Regions from separate parts of the Blautia sp. CGZ-1-C1 genome, predicted to be linked through region 2. Evidence: predicted binding sites of a transcription regulator. Region 2 holds the regulator's gene; the other holds the start of a gene.
The links. Region 2 encodes Rex, which represses fermentation and respiration genes when NADH is low (regulators of the CRP and FNR family bind a similar motif). Its sites were predicted from a motif close to ATTGTTAANTANTTAACAAT; they were not measured.
Positions count from the first base shown of each region.

Region 1: a site for Rex is predicted at 11,861-11,880, ahead of fucO (lactaldehyde reductase). Genes of this name have one in related genera too.

Region 1 is NZ_JBWLUT010000067.1:199-15,126, reverse strand. Features, by position in the region: gene AC058W_RS05055 (bifunctional diguanylate cyclase/phosphodiesterase) at 6-3,041, opposite strand; gene AC058W_RS05050 (TMEM198/TM7SF3 family protein) at 3,228-3,971, opposite strand; gene AC058W_RS05045 (transglutaminase domain-containing protein) at 4,082-5,260, opposite strand; gene pduL (phosphate propanoyltransferase) at 5,753-6,391, shown strand; gene AC058W_RS05035 (flavodoxin family protein) at 6,539-8,206, shown strand; gene AC058W_RS05030 (ABC transporter ATP-binding protein) at 8,282-10,030, opposite strand; partial or broken gene AC058W_RS05025 (IS1634 family transposase) at 10,156-10,425, shown strand; gene fucO (lactaldehyde reductase) at 10,645-11,790, opposite strand; gene AC058W_RS05015 (TetR/AcrR family transcriptional regulator) at 11,990-12,568, opposite strand; gene AC058W_RS05010 (hypothetical protein) at 13,053-13,496, opposite strand; gene AC058W_RS05005 (hypothetical protein) at 13,894-14,088, opposite strand; gene AC058W_RS05000 (RpnC/YadD family protein) at 14,202-14,762, opposite strand.
Region 2 is NZ_JBWLUT010000028.1:68-6,067, forward strand. Features, by position in the region: partial or broken gene AC058W_RS01585 (alanine racemase) at 1-158, opposite strand, end outside; gene AC058W_RS01590 (NAD(P)H-hydrate dehydratase) at 223-1,722, opposite strand; gene AC058W_RS01595 (redox-sensing transcriptional repressor Rex) at 1,933-2,580, opposite strand; partial or broken gene abc-f (ribosomal protection-like ABC-F family protein) at 2,894-4,805, shown strand; partial or broken gene AC058W_RS01605 (NADP-dependent isocitrate dehydrogenase) at 4,881-6,000, opposite strand, start outside.

The sequences.
Region 1 (14,928 bases), on a different contig from region 2:
TTAATTTATTTACGAATCTGAAGCATATCTTCCAAAATACGGTAATAACCATCAATCGTCACAACTGCTTCATTCTCAGAAGTCTTTGTTCCCACACACCGGATCGTCACCTTGCCATGCTGTGGAGAAAATCCTTTATATTCAATCTGTGCCGTCTTATCTGTGACCATCATCGTGTCTCTTGCATCCTTTACATAATCCAGATACTCTTCCGCTATGTTATTGACCCACGCCTGGTAACATTTTTCCGGATCCGCGTCCTTGTCCACACCCAGGAGTTTCTTCATATTCTCATCTGCAAGGATCGTGGTATCTCCTGTCACCTTGTCAATCTTCATCTGCCACAGCCCCACGCCCGAAACAGACAAGATATTATGATTCAGTTTATTCTCCACAAGTTTATGAAGCATCGTTCTTGCGCCATTGTTATCCAGATTATGAAGCAACACCTGTTCAACCAGAAATGCTGTCTTGCAAAGTAATGCCAGCCTGTCCACAACCATTTCCGGATTATCTATACTTATAAATCCCAACAGTTGCTCTTCATGCCAGATTCCACATAACAGACAACTCTGCGCATCCTGTTTAAGGAAACCTTTATACAAAGTTTCATCAATCTCCTTCAAAGACTCTCTGTCTTTGATATAGATTACTTTGTTTTTCCGGATATAATCAAGCCATGGCTGTATCTTCGCCTGAGCCGTAACCTCGAGATAGCGTTCCTTATCCATTACACCCTGATCATGATAAGTCGCAACATCTTCCCACAACTCCAGGCTCTCGTCCAAAAGGAAAAGGGATGCTCTGTCAGCCTGATAATACTTTCCTGTAAAAGTCACCAGTTTTTCCAGAATTCCGTCGTCTTTCTCACCACTCTGCACAAGTTCATACATCTGTATGATTTTCTCCGCCACATAAAGATCCTGATTCAGTTTCTGATTAAGCGGTCCATCTTTTCCGTCTACAGGCAGTGCTGTGATTAGCCTTGCCTCTCGTTGATGCCATAGAATATTCTTCTCACTGACATACATCTTTCTTCCATAAAGATCATAGAACATTTTGCTGGTAATATTTACAACATCTTCTGAATTATTCATCGCACATTCTTCACACTGTTCTGCACGTCCGGTAAAAACCTGAAAGCATTTGCATCCGAGATAATTATAAATCCCCGTAATCTTCTTTGCCTCTGCATTCATGTAGAGAATTTCAAGATTCTCTTTATCCACCACATAAATGATAGATTTCAGGCTGTCCAGAATATTCTTATATTCGATACTCTCTGTAGAAGCAGACTCCGGTGTCCGGGCAGAAACCGGATGATCATGATAACGCTTGCGAAGTTCCGTAACAAATTTATTATAAGAGCCTTCTGTAGCCAGACAGGTACTTTCAAATTCATCAGCCGACATCGGTTTTCCAAAGAAATATCCCTGTATCAGTTCCGGAGAAAGTGTATCCAGACAACGCAGTTCCTCTTCTTCCTCAACGCCCTCACAGCAGACACGAATCTGTGCTTCCTGTGTAAGTTCCAGCATATTACTGAGTAATCTGTAATTATAAGAGCTCTTATGTATCTGTCTTACAAAACACCGGTCAATCTTAACCTCATCTACCTCCAGCCCTTTCAGATAACTCAGCGAAGAATATCCTGTTCCAAAGTCATCAATAGAAATCTGCATTCCTTTTTCTTTCCAATAGTAGAACATACTGTTGAAATAATTATAGTCCTGCAGCTGCATACTCTCCGTAACTTCCAGAGTAATCGCATTTCCCGGAAGCTTTGCCTCTTTTGCTGCATTAATCACATTCTGGACAATCGATTTATCTTTCAGCTGAATATAGGAAATATTTATACTGATATTAAAATCGCCATATTTCTTACGCCAGAGTGCGCACTGTGCAAACGCCTGCCTCATTACCCATTTCCCGACAGGAATAATCAGTTCTGTCTGTTCCAGCAGCGGAATAAACACAACCGGAGACATGAAGCCACGTTGCTTTGAATGATATCGAAGCAGCGCCTCTGCTCCTTTCTGGCGATATCCATTCGATGTCACCTGCAACTGATAATATAATTCAAAGCCTTCAAAATTATTACGGATACTCTCTCTTAACTCTTTCAGGAGTTCCATTCTGGACGCATTCTCCTTATAATCATCTGAAGAAAAGAACGAAAGTCTGTTTTTTCCATTCTTCTTTGACTGCATCAGCGCGTTCTCAGCATAGCTGACAAGTGCGCTCATATCTTTCTCATTTTCATTATATGGATAGCATACTGCTCCACCTGAAAATTCGCACATGGATTCTGTCCGTTTCTGAAGACGTTCAAAGAAATCCACTGTTTCTCTCTTACTGCATCCTGCCAGATCCACGCCAAAATGATCGCCATCCATTCTGTAGACACTGCTTTTCTCATTCTTGATTTCTTCCAGAACCTCAGCAACCGTCTTTAACACCTGATTACCATAATCACGTCCCATACACTGATTGATCTCGCGGAAATCATCAATACCCAGAATGAGCATATGACCTCTTTTACCCTTGGCTATCCCCTTTTCGACATTCTCCAGCATTTTATTATAATTCATAAGTCCCGTCAGCATATCTACCTTCTCTGACAGAACCCTTCTGGACAGACATCCTATCATCAATGGCTGCTCTTTACCACCTTCATTGAGAACATTTCCCCGACAGTTAACCCAGAACTTTTTCCCATGTTTATCCACGTACCGGAAGTTTAAGTCCATCCGTTCATCCGTACCTCTTGTCACATGACGAATCGCCCGCTCAACTTTTGGCATATCATTCCTGTATACAATATCTTTGATAATCTCCAGTTTATATGCAAAAATATCATCCGGAACTCCATCTTTATACTCCTGTCCGATCAGAACAGTGAGCTGTCTGGAAAAGTATACGATATCTCGCTCCATATCCCATAAAAGAAACGTATCATTTGTAGATTCGTTCAAAAATAAAAGCATCTTATAGTAGTCCTGTGCACGATTATTCACTTTTTCTCCTGATACATTTGTCATTCTCACTTCTGCGTAGATTTTTACGATCTGTAAAGTCTACACTTGTCCCCTTCTTTCTTCACATTCGTTACAATTTTACTATTATTTTTCTCTTTCATCTATTTCATAAATGTTGCTGAGCATTCTATTCTCAGCAACTCCCGGATAACATCATCATTACTGTTCATTCCGTTCCAGAGCAACGTATTATTTTCTCTCTCTGTTACGCATCTTCTCAGAATATTCTGTTCTGTTTTCGCCTTGCGGCCGATATCCCTGCATATCAGAATTCTGTGGCATTCTCTGATCTTGTGTATTGTATTCATCCTGAGCAGCATACTCTTCATCTGAAACCGGTTTATTAATTGCAAACTGAATCAGCATTCCCAGAACTGCAAATCCCACACTCATTCCCAGTCCATACGGAATATCCTCCAGATTTCCAAGTTTTGCCAGAGAAACACCTGACATTACACCTCCGATCAGACTGGTTGCAACAATCAGAACCTCCCGGCAATATTTCACCGCCATAGAACCAAGTGCTACACCAATAAGAATACATGCAAAAAATGACGCAGAACTGGTCGGATGAAGGAAATAAATACTAAGAGCCCAGCCTATTCCTGCTGCAAGTATAAACACACCCGCCTTATAAATCAAAAATGCGATTACCGCAAACACAACACCTGTTGCCAAAGCTGCGATCAGCATCGTGGATTTCTCCTGCATTCCCATTGTATGTACAACAATAAGCGCCAGTCCCGCACCTACAAAGAAACCTCCGATCATCATCCAAAAGCGGAGCAAGCGGTATCCAAACACGCAATTCAGGATTCCAAATACAAGTATCACTGCAAAAATCGCCATCGTAAAACGATTCACAAAATCAGAATCCAGAAGATTTCCGGTTATATTCACAACCCCATTAAATACATCTGTCATATCACCCATACTTTAATCACTCCTTTTTCTCTCACTCGCATATTCTTAGTCAGTCAAACAAGTCCCCACCCACTGCTTATTGCTCTTCGCAACCTCCGCAGGGGACTTACTTGATTTGGTTAAAACATAAAATACAGCGTCTTCATATTGTCAATTATACCGTAATGATAGGAAATCTGTGATAACCCGTGTACTTCCATATAATATCTCGCAATATCCTGAATCCGATTACTATCAATCAGATCCATATACGCTTCATCAAAGGCTTCCTGGCCACTAAACTTAAACCGCACCACAGCCGCATCACTGTCAATACGCAGCTTACACAACTCATATACGCTGTCCCAGTCATAACTGTCAAAGCAAGCTCCGTTTCTCACATAGAAATTCATATCCGTAGCCGTACACGCCGGAACTGCAAACTCATCAGATGCCGTATAATTCATCTCGTACTCCTGAGGAAACGGACAAAGATAATCATAAATCGTCGTCCTATGCTCTGCCAGTACTGTGGCATCACCCTCCAGAAAGTCCGGCTGGTCACCATTTGTAGCATCTACATAATAATACTGTCCATTCAGCTGAACAATATTCCATGCATGTCCCTGATCACTGTTTGCAGCATCTCCCTCCACATAAATACATGGAACATTCAGCCGCTCCAGCAGATACTGAACCGCACCTGCATAACCTGCGCACACTGCCTGCTTTTTCCAGAAAGTTCCCGCAATGCTCTGATCATCATCAGAAACCACATAATCGGTATTGTCTATGATATACGTGTAAACCGTCATTACCTTGGTATAGTCATCTGCACCTTCTGGAATCTGCGCCAGAACTTCCTGATATGCATTCTCCATAGCCTGCGAAATCTCCTGCCGCTCATCCTCTGTATAAGTATATCCCGGAGAAAACTGGCAGTAATCCCTGCCTGTATAAGTTGTTTTATATACCTTCTCACGATTATGTACCCAGAACACCTCTGGATGATCCTTAAGCACTGCATGATACACTCTGTCTATCTCGTCATCTCCGGAAAGAGACAGGTAAAACTTCTCTTCAAAATTCCTGATACCCTCCAGAATCTCGCGATAGCCTCTCTGCTCATCCTCGTTAAGAAGTCCAAAATAATATTCCTGATGTCCTTCATCTGACTGTGTCACCTGCTGTTTTCTAAGCGTCCTTACCTCCACTGGCTCTCTCAGAGTTCTCTCTCCGGTCACACCAATACCTGCTAATAACACAATCACAAGCACAATAAGAATCAGTCGCAATGCAGAAAATCTTTTTTTGTTCATTCAATAATCCTTCTCTTGTCATTCCTCTGATATTCTTTTCCCTTATCGGGTATCAGATTATTGTTTTATTCTGTTTTTGTTCGGTTTGGTTCTGTTTCGTTAGATTTAAAATTATTTTTCCAGTCTGTTTTTCTATTATAGACCAGAACACTATTGATTGTAAACCTGTAAAATCTCTTTTTTTAATCTCTTTTTTGTTGCTCATTTTTTTATTTCACTGACCATTTTTTCAAATAAATATTGCATCTTTTTTCCTGAGGGCTACACTTAAGAATAAGTGATCTGCTGTTGACTGTGATATCCAAATGACAGCCACCTAAATGACATTGACAAGTGAACAATAACAATTGTTCCTTCTTGCAAGATAAACATTGCATCTTTTCAGCTAAAGAGATACACTAAACAATAAGTATAACTGTTCTGCATTCCATCAGATAACAGGAAGTCAGACAGACATATACAGTAGCATATTGAGGGAGGGTATTGTAATAAATGAGCATCAAAATACCTATAGAAACTTCTGCCAGACATCTGCATATCTCGCAGGAAGATTTTGAAAAATTATTCGGAGAAGGAAGCAAACCACATTTTATCAAAGAATTAAGCCAGCCCGGACAATATCTTTGCCAGGAACGAGTGACTGTCAAAGGACCGAAAGGTACTTTCGAAAACATGGCACTTCTCGGTCCTTTCCGCAGCGACACGCAGGTAGAAATGTCCCTTACAGACACCAGAAAACTGGGGATTCCAAGCGTGATACGCCAGTCCGGTGATATCGAAGGAACTCCCGGCTGTATTTTATCCGGTCCATGCGGGGATATCGAAATTCCCAGAGGTGTCATCGTAGCCAAACGCCACATCCACATGACTCCGGATGAAGCACTTGCCCTGCATATCAAAGACAACGACGAAGTCTTCGTCCTGACTAAAAGCTATGGACGCGCACTTATTTACGCAGATGTAGTAGTCAGAGTCCACAGAAATTATCACCTGGCAATGCACGTTGACACCGATGAAGCCAACGCATTCAACAGTGATACAGAACCTTACGGCGTGATCGTCAGGTTCTTTGACAGCAACTTCAACACAGATAAGTGGATAGAAGACGAACTGTCAGGAATACGCAGGTAAAATCCAATTCATCCTGCTTTTCACCAATCTGTATTCCACGTTTTTCGCCAATCTTTTCATACCCCTCTAGTATAGCGTTTTGTTGACAATCCATGTATGAAAGGGTACACTTTCATTATCAGAAATAAATGAATGGAGGGCATAGAGATGAAGATACTTCTGATCAACGGAAGCCCAAAAGGCAAAAGGAGTAATTCATTAAAGCTTGCATACAGCTTTATTAAGGGATTGGAAAACGGATGTACGAGTAATAAAGAAGAGTTATCTGTTGATGAACTGCATATAGCTTCAATGAAGATAGGTGCGTGTAAGGGATGCTTTGCATGCTGGCAGAAAACACCCGGGAGATGCTGTATAAATGATGATATGCAAACAGTCATTAAAAAACTGATTCGTGCTGATCTAATTTTATGGTCTTTTCCACTGTACTATTTTAATGTTCCTGGTATGTTAAAGAATTTGATTGATCGTCAGCTTCCTATGAGTCTTCCTTTTATGAGTTCAAGGCAGGACGGATACGGAAGCGGCAGTCATGATGCCAGATATGATATGGAAGGCAAGAGACACGTATTAATCTCTACCTGTGGCTTTTATTCTGCAGACGAAAATTATGACAGTGTATTGCGGATGTTTGACCATTTCCTTGGCAGGGGAAATTATACGACCATTTTTTGCGGTCAGGGAGAATTGTTTCGTGTAAAGGAATTGTCAGTGAGAACAAATGAATATCTTGCTGCAGTAAAATGTGCGGGCTCTGAATATTCAATGACAGGAGCAATATCAAAAGAAACAGATGCTTTACTCCATACACTTTTATATCCCAGAGATGTATTTGAAAAAATGGCAGATGCCAGCTGGGGTATTAACAAAACGACCGGAGAGAAAGAACCTGAGGATCTTATATTTACCCGGCAAATGGCCGCTCTTTACAATAAAGACGCCTATGACGGAAAAGAACGCGTACTTGAGATACATTTTACCGATTTGGATCATACGTATCAGATTCGACTTAACAAGACCGGAAGCCAGATTTTTACAGATGGAAGCCTTTCTCCAACTACTCGCATTGATACACCTTTTTCTGTATGGTCAGCTATTTCTCGTGGAGAAATTGGTGGCGCAGAGGCATTGGGGAAACAGATGTATACGGTATCCGGTGATTTCTCCTTGATGATCAATTGGGATAAATTCTTTGGAAGCACATCTACAGTCAAAAATCCTGAGAAAAAATCTCCAAACATGATTGAGAAGAAAAATCCTTCTATGATGACAATGCTTATACCATGGATTGCCTTTTGGATTGCTGTTTCTATTGCTCCTAAAGTGGGGGCTTTGATAACTCTTATCGTAGTGGCAGGTATACCGTTTATTATGAGAAATCATGAATTTGTGATCTGGGATCAACTCTCTATGATAGCCGTTGCTGTACTTTCCGCAGCAGCAAATGTAACCGGGAATGGCGATATTCCTACAAATATAGGATATCTTGTGTTTGGATTGTTCTGGCTGCTTTCATGCCTGACAAAAGAACCTTTATGCGCTGCTTATGTAAAATACAATTATGGTGGTGAAAGTGCACATCAAAACCCTCTCTTCATGAAGACAAATTATATTCTTGCAGCAGCATGGGGATTGTTATATGTACTGACAGCAGTCTGGACCTTTCTGCTCAGAAGAGCCGGGTTTGGAAATCTGCTTATCATTGTAAACAATTTAGTTCCAATCTTGATGGGATTTTTTACAATGTGGTTCGAAAAATGGTATCCCGCAAAGATGGCAAGAGGCAAGAGAAAAGAAGAAAGCTCTGTACCGTAAAAACATCATAAAGAAAAAAGCCACAGGCTGGGCGGGCTCCAGTCTGTGGCGGGGGGGGCGCCCCCGCCTGGTATCCTATAAGCCGGCTTTACACAGCTTTGCGTAAACGCCATCTTTATCCATCAGTTCCTGATGTGTTCCCTCTTCTGCAATTCCATCCTCTGTAAGGACAAGGATTCTTCTGGCATTGCGAATTGTAGAAAGTCTGTGAGCAATTACAAAAGTAGTTCTGTCCTTTGCAAGACGCTCCAGCGATTCCTGAACCACCTTCTCACTCTCATTATCCAGCGCAGATGTTGCCTCATCAAAAATCAGAATAGGCGGATTCTTCAGAAAAGCTCTGGCAATGGAAAGACGCTGTTTCTGTCCTCCAGAGAGCTTCACTCCACGCTGTCCAATATCTGTACCATAATTATCCGGCATTTCCATAATAAAATCATGAGCATTTGCCAGCTTAGCCGCCCTGATAACATCCTCGTCTGTAGCATCCGGACGTCCATAGCGAATATTTTCCATAATATTTCCGGCAAACAGATACACATCCTGCTGCACGATTCCTATGTGATCACGCAGATCCTTCAGTTTAATCTTACGGATATCTTTTCCATCCAGATAGATTGCTCCTGATGACACATCATAAAATCTGGGGATCAGACTGCAAAGAGTAGTCTTTCCGGCGCCTGAGGTACCTACAAGAGCAACATAATCACCAGACTTTACTTCCAGATTCACATTAGAAAGCACCTTCTCATTATGGTCTTCATAATGGAATGATACATTCTCAAAACGAATATCTCCATCCACATGTTCCAGAGGCACAGCATCCGGTGCATCTTCAATATCCGGTACAATGGACATCATTTCCAGGAAACGGTCATAACCGCTGTAACCATTCTGGAACTGTTCAGTGAAATTCACCAGCTTCGTAACGGGCTCAGTAAAATTATTGATATACAAAAGAAATGTCACAAGGTCTGTAGCGCTTAAATTTCCAGATGCCAGGAACACAGCACCGGAAACAAGTGCTGTTACCGTGATCAATGTAGTAAAGGCATCCATTCCTGCATGATAGCCTGCCATATAGCGGTAAGTCACACGCTTAGAATCCACGAAACGCTCATTTCCTTTACGGAACTTCTCAATCTCACGCTTCTCATTTCCAAAGGATTTTACCACCCTGATTCCGGAAAGGCTATCCTCAATCTGACTATTGATCTCACCCATGCGCACACGATTCTCTTTAAATGCACTTTTCATTTTCTTATTGTAGATCAGCGCGTAGATCAACATGATGATCACAACAGCAAAACACAGCAACGCCATCTGCGGCTTTACATTCAAGAGAATGATCAGCGCTCCGAACAGCTTGATCACGGAGATCAGAATATCCTCCGGTCCATGATGAAGAAGCTCTGTAATGTCAAAAAGGTCACTTGTAATACGGGAAAGCAGCTGTCCTACCTTCTGGTTATCGTAGAATGCAAAAGAAAGCTTCTGATAATGGCTGAAGATCTCATTTCGCATATCGTGCTCAATATAAGCACCCATCATGTGACCATAATAGGTGATAAAATAGCGGCTTCCTAGCTGCACCAGGATCAGCAGCAGCATTCCCACACCTATTTTCAGAATGATAGTCTTAGCCTCCACCGCTGATAACTCGCTTACCGAATTCATAATATAGCGGACCATCAATGGAATAACAAGGGTAACTGCCGCCCCTAGAAATGCAAAAAACAGATCTGCAAAAAATAATCCCCTATATGGTTTGTAATAGCCAGCAAGCATCTTCAGCTTGCCAGGCTGTTTTTTCTCTTGTTTCATGTGATTCTCCTCCGCTTTTACTGCTATATTTTTATTAGCCAGCAGCAAAAATTTTTATACAGAATTTATTATAAACCGACTGGGAGTGTTTTGTCAAAATGCTTCTGCAAATATTTTCTCCAGTAAAATCCCATTTCCTTATCTGTTTCCTTGCATTAGTGATATATCGTTACCTTGAAAGAAACCTGGAAAATGCCTTCAGCTGCGAAACAATCTTGGATAAATTAAGAACGATGAATTTCGCCGATATACAAGAGCAAGGTTTTATTCCACTTTACACACGAGACAAGCTAACCGATGCATTGCACACTGTTTGCGGCTTTGAAACGGATTATAAATTTATCACCAAAAGGCAGATGAAAAACATTCAGAAAAAAAGTAAGGGCCGGAAATAAAATACTATATTCCAAAACGACACACCAAATCGCCGAACCCCAGTAAAATCAAGAGGTACAGCGATTTTTTTGTTTCGTAACTGTCAAAGACAGGATTTTAGTGTAGCAAATGATGGCCGACGTGTCAACCAGGGAATGAAGAAAGCCACAGGCTGGGTGGGTACCAGTCTGTGGCCTTAATCGCTGCTTTTTGCTTTTTTATTTTGCAAAAGTAATTCATTACATAATCTTGCGGAACAGATCTTTCAGATCTTCTACACTTGCATCTTTTGGATTTCCTGGTGCGCATGCGTCTGCGTGTGCGGATTCTGCCAGGAACTGAAGATCTTCTTCTTTGATTGCTTCCAGTTTAGTCGGGATTCCTACATCAACAGAAAGCTTCTTAACAGCCTCGATTGCTGCTTTTCTGTACTCATCCTGAGACATTTCATCTACATCTTTGACACCCATTGCTCTGGCAATCTCACGATATTTCTCGCCTGTGCATTCCTGATTGTATTCCATAACAATCGGAAGCATCATTGCACATGCAACACCGTGTGGTGTATCATAAACAGCGCCAAGTGTATGAGCCATGGAATGAGCAATTCCAAGACCTACGTTAGAGAATCCCATACCTGCAATGTACTGGCCAAGAGCCATTCCTTCACGACCTTCTTTTGTGTTTTCAACAGCACCGCGGAGAGATTTTGAGATCAGCTCAATTGCTTTTAAATGGAACATATCTGTCATTTCCCATGCAGCTTTTGTTGTATACCCTTCGATTGCATGAGTCAGAGCATCCATACCTGTAGAAGCTGTCAGTCCTTTTGGCATAGAAGACATCATTTCAGGATCAATGATTGCGATGATCGGCATATCATGTGGGTCAACACATACGAATTTACGTTTTCTTTCTACATCTGTGATAACGTAATTGATTGTTACCTCTGCTGCTGTACCTGCTGTTGTGGGAACTGCAATAATCGGTACGCAAGGTTTCTTGGTAGGAGCTGTACCTTCCAGACTTCTTACATCTTCGAATTCAGGGTTTGCAATGATGATACCGATTGCTTTGGAAGTATCCATGGAAGAGCCGCCGCCGATTGCAATCAGATAATCTGCATCTGAATCCTTGAATGCCTGAACACCGTGCTGTACGTTCTCAATTGTAGGGTTCGGTTTGATGTCTGAATACAGTTCATATGCAAGTCCGTTTTTCTCAAGAATATCTGTAACTTTGCTTGTTACATGGAATTTTACAAGGTCAGGGTCAGAGCAAACGAAAGCTTTCTTAAAGCCATGTGCTTTTGCTTCGTTTGCGATTTCCTCGATTGCACCTGCTCCGTGATAAGATGTCTGATTTAAGTTAATTCTGTTTGCCATAATGATTTCCATTCCTTTCAGTATTTTACATTTTGATATTCTTTACAGATAAGTTTCCGCAACGCTCATCTTTGTTATTATTCTAACAATGTAAATTCAAAAAAGAAAGTTACACTTTCGCTCAAATGTAACTTTCTCACTAAGTTTGTGCAATAAATACGAAAATAATTAGGTAAAATTGTGCACTAATCTGTTATGTTTATGACAATATTTCCAGTTCTTCAAACAACTGGGAGAGTTTCCCAGGCATCCCATCAACTAAAATTTTCGCCAGTCCCTCCGGTGCACATTCCAATTCCCCCAGCACCCATTTTACAGTCATATAAATAGAACTCTGGCAGTACATTTCCAGAATACAATGTATGGTCTCATCCGGAATTTTTCCTGTTTTCTCACGGATCAGATTTTCATAGAAAGCCAGGATCAGTTCAAAATCATGCTGGCGCAGACTGTTCTGGCTGTCATATTTAAAGGCCGCTGCAAAGAAAATGTGCTCTTCCTGAATATATGTAAACTTCTTTACCAGTGCATCATAAACTGTTTTTCCCATTCCCATATGCTTAAAGGATTTTGCCAGAAGTTTATCAAAATACCAGTTGATCAGATCAAATTTATCCATGAAATTCCGGTAAAAAGTCTGCCTGGTAAGGACACAGTTTTCTGTAATCTGTTTTACCGTAATGTTGTCTACAGTTGTTGTCTTCATACATTCTTTCATCGACTGCGCAAGACGATATTTTGTTTTTTCCCCTTTAACATTTTCTGCTGTCAGTTCCATAGGTTTTCCTTTCACAGGTAATTTTGTTTATTATAGTCTTTTGTATTTTGTCACAGTCAATGCCAGGCATACAAGCACCACTACAAACCGTGCTATTTTCCAACAATATAAATATGTATTATTATACCACTTGCTCATCATACAGTACAATAATAATATTTTCATTTCATACCCCCTCTGGTTCTGTTGACAATCCACATATGAAAGGGTACACTTTCATTATCAGAAAATAAAGGAATGGAGGGCATAGAGATGAAGATACTTTGGATTGTTCTGGCTGCTTTCATGCCTGACAAAAGAACCTTTATGCGCTGCTTATGTAAAATACAATTATGGTGGTGAAAGTGCATATCAAAACCCTCTCTTCATGAAGACAAATTATATTCTTGCAGCGGCATGGGGATTGTTATATGTACTGACAGCAGTCTGGACCTTTCTGCTCAGAAAAGCCGGGTTTGGAAATCTGCTTATCATTGTAAACAATTTAATTCCAATCTTGATGGGATTTTTTACAATGTGGTTTGCGACAGGGGATGCGACCCCGCCAGGCCGACACTCCCGATTTCAGGCTGCGGCTGTCTATGATGGCATGATAAAAACGGATTCTCTGTGGAAATGCGGCAATATACTTTGCTTTATCATTCTTATCCGGCTCCAGGTCATAGATAGATACATCCTCTGACGCATCTATCTCAGCGCTGTCATCACTTTCTACATAAACATCCAGCCGGGCTCCCCTCAGATCCGTATTCAATCCCCCATAGGATTTCTGTGCGATCACTTTCAGATTCCGAAACTCCTTGTTAAACAATAGTTTCAGGATCTTTCGTGTAAACCTCTCTCCCATTTCAGGATATGTCATCATGGCATTGAAGAGAAAATCATCCAGCAGGTTTAACTCTTCCAGTTTTTTTCTTTCATTCTGCATCTGCATGCTCCTTTCCTTATGATGGAGGAAACAGCATCGTTTCTGCAGAATTTATATGTGCCGTTGTACTGTTTCCACCATATTTATTTTCGCTTCATATGTGGAATCAGATTAACCGAACGGCCTTAGAACTTTCCCAGATATGTAATTTCAGTGTAGCAAATGATGGCCGGCGTGTCAACCAGGGAATGAAGAAAGCCACAGGCTGGATGGGTGCCAGTCTGTGACTCAGTTAGATTTTATACTTTCTTTAGAGAACTTTTAAGACAAATTTCGTTTCTTTATTTTCCCGACAGGGGGTGCAACCCCAACCGGCTCGACTTACCCAGTTAAAACAGCAGACAGATATAAAAAGGTTCCGCAGTAACATTCGGTTAATGATACTGCGGAACCAATTTTAATACGTTTCAGCCATCCATTCTTTAATTGTTTTTTCCGTTTCACCAAGGATTCTTGCTATTCTCTCTACGGATTCACCTTCCTGCGCAAGCGAAATGGCTATGCTTTTTGCCTTTCTTAATTCACCCTGCTTTTCATAAATTGCCTGCAGTTTCTGTTCTTCTTCCTCTTTGTCATACTCAAATATACTCATGGCAATAACCTCCGCGCGGTTGACCCTGAGAAAATCCGCCAGAATTCCTTTCTCGAATACATTCATCCACTGCTTCTTTTACAGCAACATCCAGACTCATAGTCTCCGCATTTTTACGTACTTTTTCTACATATTGCGCATATTCTCCAAGAATCCTGCACTGCTCCATCAATTTCCTGTTGCAGTCGCTGTTGATATTGATCGTAACTACCTTTAACTCCCAGATTAGGATCTCCCTGCTGATTTTCATAAGATTCTGACAGACAGTTCGTCCATCTGTCCGGCATTTTCCGCTTTCCATTATAGAATACAATAAAATTCGGTGCCGGTAATTTCAGCAATATGGATGAATACAGGGATTTCCTGTCCACTAATTTCTGATATTCACCGGATATATAAAATAAATCCCTCAATGGCATATTGGGATTGTAGGTTGACTGGTGTTCATACAGAAAAAGATTCGTATCAATGATAAACGCCAGATCATTCTTCATTCCCATATAGATTGCATTTTCCAGTGTAACAATCTCCAGCTTCGTTTCATCTGTATACGCTGTTCCATTGATCGCATTATACAGAGAAAGTAGGTTTCTTCTGTCAGAAAACAGTTTTCGGAATACTGTATCCTTGTAATTACGGTTTGTAGTGACTTTTTTGTTCTTTCTTTTTGCCATAGACAATACCTCCTGTGTCAGCAGGAGCGTAAGAACATACTGCTCTTTTTCAAATTGTTCAGAACTCCTGCTTTTCTAATTTAATTGGAATTAAAAGCATGGATTTCTGAAATGAATTTAGAATATAAGACGGCAAAATGCCCTGAAACTTAAGAGAAATATGCTT
Region 2 (6,000 bases):
ATCAGATGTGCGATTGGTACCGCACCATGGCCATAAGCATCCGCCTTAACCACTGCGATCATCTTCGTATCCTCTGCAATATTCTTTCTCATTTCCCTGAAATTCTGTTCTACGGCATCCAGAGAAATCACTGCTTTCACTCTGTTATTTTTCTCCATAATAATTCATCCTCTGCCATAACTGCTCATAAACGATTCACACGTTGTTACGACCAGTTATTCTTTATTTTAATATTTCCGGCAAAAACCGGATAATGTCTCCTGCTGTCATACCCCGCTGGCCTACTGTTTCAGCCGCCAGATCACCGGCAAGCCCATGAACATATACACCAAGGGCTGCCATCATCGCCATGGATGGCTTCCTTTCTGCTTTCAGATACATACAAAGCACACCTGCGATCACGCCGCTTAGTACATCACCACTGCCAGCTGTTGCCATTCCTGCGTTTCCGGAAATATTCAGATACCTCTCTTCTGACGCACCTGACACTACAGTACATGCATCTTTCAAAACACAGACTGCTTTTGTTTCCTTTGCATAATCAAATGCTGTCTGAACCAGACAATCCTGAATATCACCAATACTTTTTCCACACAGGCGGCTCATCTCGCCAATATGCGGCGTGACGATCACATTCTCTCCGATAAACCTCTTCCAGTCCTCATGAAGTGCCAGAAGATTCAATCCATCTGCATCCAGAACAACTGATTTTCCACACATAGCAGCTCTTGACAGAAACCACTGAGCACGCTCTCTGCTCTGTGCACTTGCTCCCAGCCCCGGTCCGATCACCAGCACATCACACCATTCCAGCATTCTCTCATTTTTACTCTCATCAAAATCACAGGTTATCATTGCCTCCGGCAGAAGTGTCTGTAATGGAACACGATTTGCCTCCACGGTCTGGATCTTCACCATGCCCGCCGAACACTTTAGTGCAGCTGCAGCACTTAAATATGCTGCACCGCACATTCCTTCAGAACCTGCAACCAAAAGTACCTTACCGAAAGTTCCCTTATTCCCATAGGGAAGTCTGTCCGGAAGCATTTTCAAGTCTTCTCCTTCCAGGTAATTCATTCGGATTTTCTTATCAGGCATTGAATAAATCCCAATATCCGCCACAATGATCTCCCCACCATACATACGCCCCGGATAGAAACACAGGCCTCTCTTTCGAAAAGCAAATGTAACCGTAAGATTGGCCCGGAAAGCGATTCCTTTCTCGAATCCTGTGTCTGCATCAATCCCGGAAGGAATATCCACCGCAACTTTAAACGCAGATGCCTGATTTAATTCGCTGATAAGTTCTCCGTATTTTCCCTCTATCGGTCTGCTGAGTCCAACTCCAAAAATGGCATCTACTATAGTAGTATATTCATTCAGAATCAGGTTATGCACCCGTGGAGTATGATAATACTCTGCTGTGCGAAGCTGACTGGAAGTTTCTTTTGTCATTTTCTCTTCGTTTCCAACAATATAATACCACGTTTTAAATCCGTGTAAATGGAGTAATCTGGCAATTGCCAGTCCGTCTCCTCCGTTATTCCCGGTTCCGCAGACCACCAGGATTTTCTCTTTATCCTTCGTATTCACCCGCTTTATGATTTCTGTAACAGTCTGTAATGCAGCACGCTCCATTAATACCAGCGAAGGAATTCCGGCTTTCTCAATCGTATTTGCATCCAGCGCCTTCATTTCTGCCGCAGTCACAACTCCTCTCATCTGTTCACCTCCCCGTATGTTCCCGTATTTCATCAAATATTTAATTTGTTCCACCACGTAATTTTATACAGAATAAATTTCTCAGCCATTCTGGCCAGACGGATATTTTAAATCCACTTTCATTTTATAGTTGTGAATAAGCCAAATCATCCTGCTAAATTCAGAAAAGCTGTGATCAGATGACCACAGCCTTGTGTTCCACATCATGTTCTACTCGCCTTCGTGCTCTTTCCTGTATTCACTCAGGTTATAGGACAGAGTCATAAGGCTCTCTGAAAGATGTACATTCTCAACCATTACATCCTCCGGAGCATCCAGATCAATGTGTGCAAAGTTCCAGATTGCCTTAATTCCATTATCAATTAAAATCTTCGCCATCTCTTTGGCTTTATTCTTCGGAAGAGTCAAAATAGCAATCTCTACCTCATTCTCCTTCAGAAACAATGGAAGATCACTTAACATCTGTATCTCGATTCCGCGCACCGCAATTCCCTCAAGTACAGGATTTACATCAAAAATACCAACCAGTTTAAAACCACGTTTTTCGAAGTCCACATAATTGGCCAGAGCCTGTCCCAGATTACCGGCACCAAGAATAATCATCGGATGTACTGTATCCAGTCCAAGGATCTTGCCGATCTCTGTGTATAAATAACGTACATTATAGCCATAACCCTGCTGACCAAAACCGCCGAAATTATTTAAGTCCTGACGAATCTGGGAAGCTGTCACATGCATCTTTTTGCTGAGATCATTGGAAGATATACGCTCAACATTCTCCTCCATCAGCTCACCGAGGTAGCGATAATAACGTGGCAGACGTTTAATCACCGCTTTTGAAATTTCTTTAGCTTCCACAAATTTTCCCTCCTTAACTTGTCTATGTCAATTATACCCAGATGTTATTTTATTGTCAAACTAATTCTGTACTTTTTCACCAACTAATTCTGCATTTTTTATCAATTTACGTCAGAAACTATCTTATAAAACGGTATTTTCTATTTTTTATCTATAACTTTCTATCATTTCCGGCAGTCTGGAACAAATTGGGATTGCACTACTAAGCAACGAATATCTTTGTAGAAATAGATAAATTCATTTAAAATACTTTCAAAAACAACTTTTTTCGATTATAATAGTACGCGGACAAATTATAAATGGAGGAATTCTTATGATTTTATCATGTCAGAATATCTGTAAATCTTTTGGCGAAAAAGTCATCCTTCAAGACGCCAGTTTCCATATAGAAGACCGTGAAAAAGCAGCTCTGATTGGCAATAATGGTGCCGGTAAAACTACCCTGCTGCGTATCATCATGCACGAGCTCTCACCTGATTCGGGAAACGTAGTCCTTGCCAAAGATAAAAATATCGGATATCTCGCCCAGTACCAGGATATCCATGGACACCACACGATTTATGAGGAGCTGATTTCTACCAAGCAGCACATCATTGATATGGAGAATCGCCTGCGTTCTCTGGAACAGGAGATGAAAACAACCACAGGTGATGCTCTGGACAGTCTGATGAATACTTATACGAGACTGAGCCACCAGTTTGAATTGGAAAACGGATACGCATACAAAAGCGAGATCATGGGCGTATTAAAAGGTCTTGGCTTTACCGAAGATGATTTCGAACGCCAGATTGAAACTCTCTCCGGAGGTCAGAAAACACGTGTTGCTCTCGGTAAACTGCTTCTCTCCAGCCCGGATATCCTTCTGCTGGATGAGCCTACCAACCACCTTGATATGGAGAGTATTTCCTGGCTGGAAACTTATCTGCTCAACTATCCGGGAGCTGTATTTATTGTATCCCATGACCGTTATTTTCTTGACAAGGTAGTCACTAAGGTAGTGGAAATTGAAGCCGGCACTATGCGTATGTACAGTGGAAATTACTCCGCCTATGCACTCAAAAAAGCACAGCTTCGTGACGCGCAGTATAAAGCTTATCTTAACCAGCAGCGTGATATCAAACATCAGGAGGCTGTTATTGCCAAACTGAAATCCTTTAACCGTGAGAAGTCAATTAAGCGCGCGGAGAGCCGTGAAAAAATGCTGGATAAGATTCAGCGTATCGATAAGCCACAGGAAATCCAGAACCAGATGCGAATCTCACTGGAACCAAGATTTATCAGCGGAAACGACGTTCTCACTGTAGAGAACCTTTCCAAATCTTTCCCAGGGCAGACACTGTTCAGCGATATCTCTTTTGAGATCAAACGTGGAGAACGTGTAGCTCTGATTGGTAATAACGGAACCGGTAAGACTACCATGTTAAAGATCATCAATGGACTGATTGATGCAGACGGCGGCAGATTCAGTCTTGGTTCTAAAGTTCAGATTGGCTATTACGATCAGGAACATCACGTACTGCATATGGAGAAAACTATCTTTGAAGAAATTTCTGATGCTTATCCTACTCTTACAGAAACAGAGATTCGAAATATGCTCGCTGCTTTCCTGTTCACAGGAGACGATGTATTTAAGCTCATCTCTGCCCTCTCCGGTGGAGAAAGAGGCCGTGTATCTCTCGCCAAGCTGATGCTTTCAGAGGCAAACTTTCTGATTCTCGATGAGCCTACCAACCATCTTGATATCGCATCCAAGGAAATCCTGGAAGAGGCATTAAACAGCTATACCGGAACCGTGTTCTATGTCTCCCACGATCGATATTTCATCAATCAGACAGCTACCAGAATTCTGGATCTGACTAACCAGGCAGTCGTAAATTATATCGGAGACTATGATTATTATCTGGAAAAGAAAGAAGAACTGACTGAAAAATATGCACCCGCTGCCGCCCAGGCAATCGCAGAAGCCAAACAGGCATCTGACAATAAACTCTCCTGGCAACAACAGAAAGAAGAACAGGCACGCCAAAAGAAAACGCGAAAATGAATTGAAAAAAGTTGAAGCCCGCATTGAAGAACTTGAAACAAGAGACAAAAAAATCGACGAAAACATGGTTCTCCCGGATATCTGCACCAACGTAGCAGAATGTGCAAAACTCAGCAAAGAGAAGGCCGCAATTACCGAAGAACTTGAGGGATTATATGAAAAATGGGAAGAACTTGCATAATGCAGGTTCCTCCCATTTTTATTATATATCTTATAAAATACGATCTATCAGTTTTGAGACATAATCATTTACAAATTATAAAATCTCATCCAGCTTTTCTCTGATTGCAAGAATAAATTCCTTACTATTCAGCGCGGTTACATTCTCAAGAGAAGTAATCAATGCAAGGTCTTTTGTCATCTTACCGCTCTCGATCGTCTCCAAAGTAGCTTTCTCAAGCTTGTCTGCGAATTCCATCAGATCTTTATTGCCGTCTAATTCGCCTCTTTTTCTCAGTGCACCAGTCCATGCAAAAATTGTTGCCACAGAGTTTGTGGAGGTCTCTTCGCCCTTCAGATGACGATAATAGTGTCTCTGTACAGTTCCGTGAGCAGCCTCATATTCATAATAACCCTGAGGGGATACCAGAACAGATGTCATCATAGCCAGCGAACCAAACGCAGAAGAAACCATATCACTCATAACATCACCATCATAGTTCTTGCACGCCCAGATAAATCCACCTTCCGCTTTCATAACGCGGGCTACAATATCATCGATCAGACTGTAGAAGTATTCAATGCCTGCTGCCTCGAATTTATCCTTGAATTCATTCTCATAGATCGTTGCAAAAATTTCTTTGAAACGTCCGTCATAAATCTTGGAAATCGTATCCTTGCCGCCAAGCCACAGATTCTGTTTCGTATCAAGCGCATAATTAAAGCAACATCTTGCAAAACTTGTGATAGAATTATCCAGATTGTGCATACCCTGAAGAACCCCCGGACCTTCATAGTGATGAATCAATTCTTTTCTCTGTTGTCCGTCAGCACCTTCAAATACCAGATAAGCATCTCCTGGTCCATCAATGTACATCTCTGTATTCTTATACACATCACCGTATGCATGACGTGCGATCGTGATCGGTTTCTTCCAGTTCTTAACACATGGCTCGATACCCTTTACAACAATCGGAGCACGAAATACGGTTCCATCAAGAATCGCACGAATCGTTCCATTCGGGCTTTTGTACATTTTCTTTAAAGGTGTACTCTTCCATTCTCGCCTTATTCGGAGTAATCGTTGCACACTTAACTGCAACGCCGTATTTCTTGGTAGCTTCTGCTGCGTCAACAGTTACCTGGTCATCAGTTTCATTTCTGTATTCCAGGCCAAGATCATAATACTCAGTATTCAAATCAATATATGGGAGAAT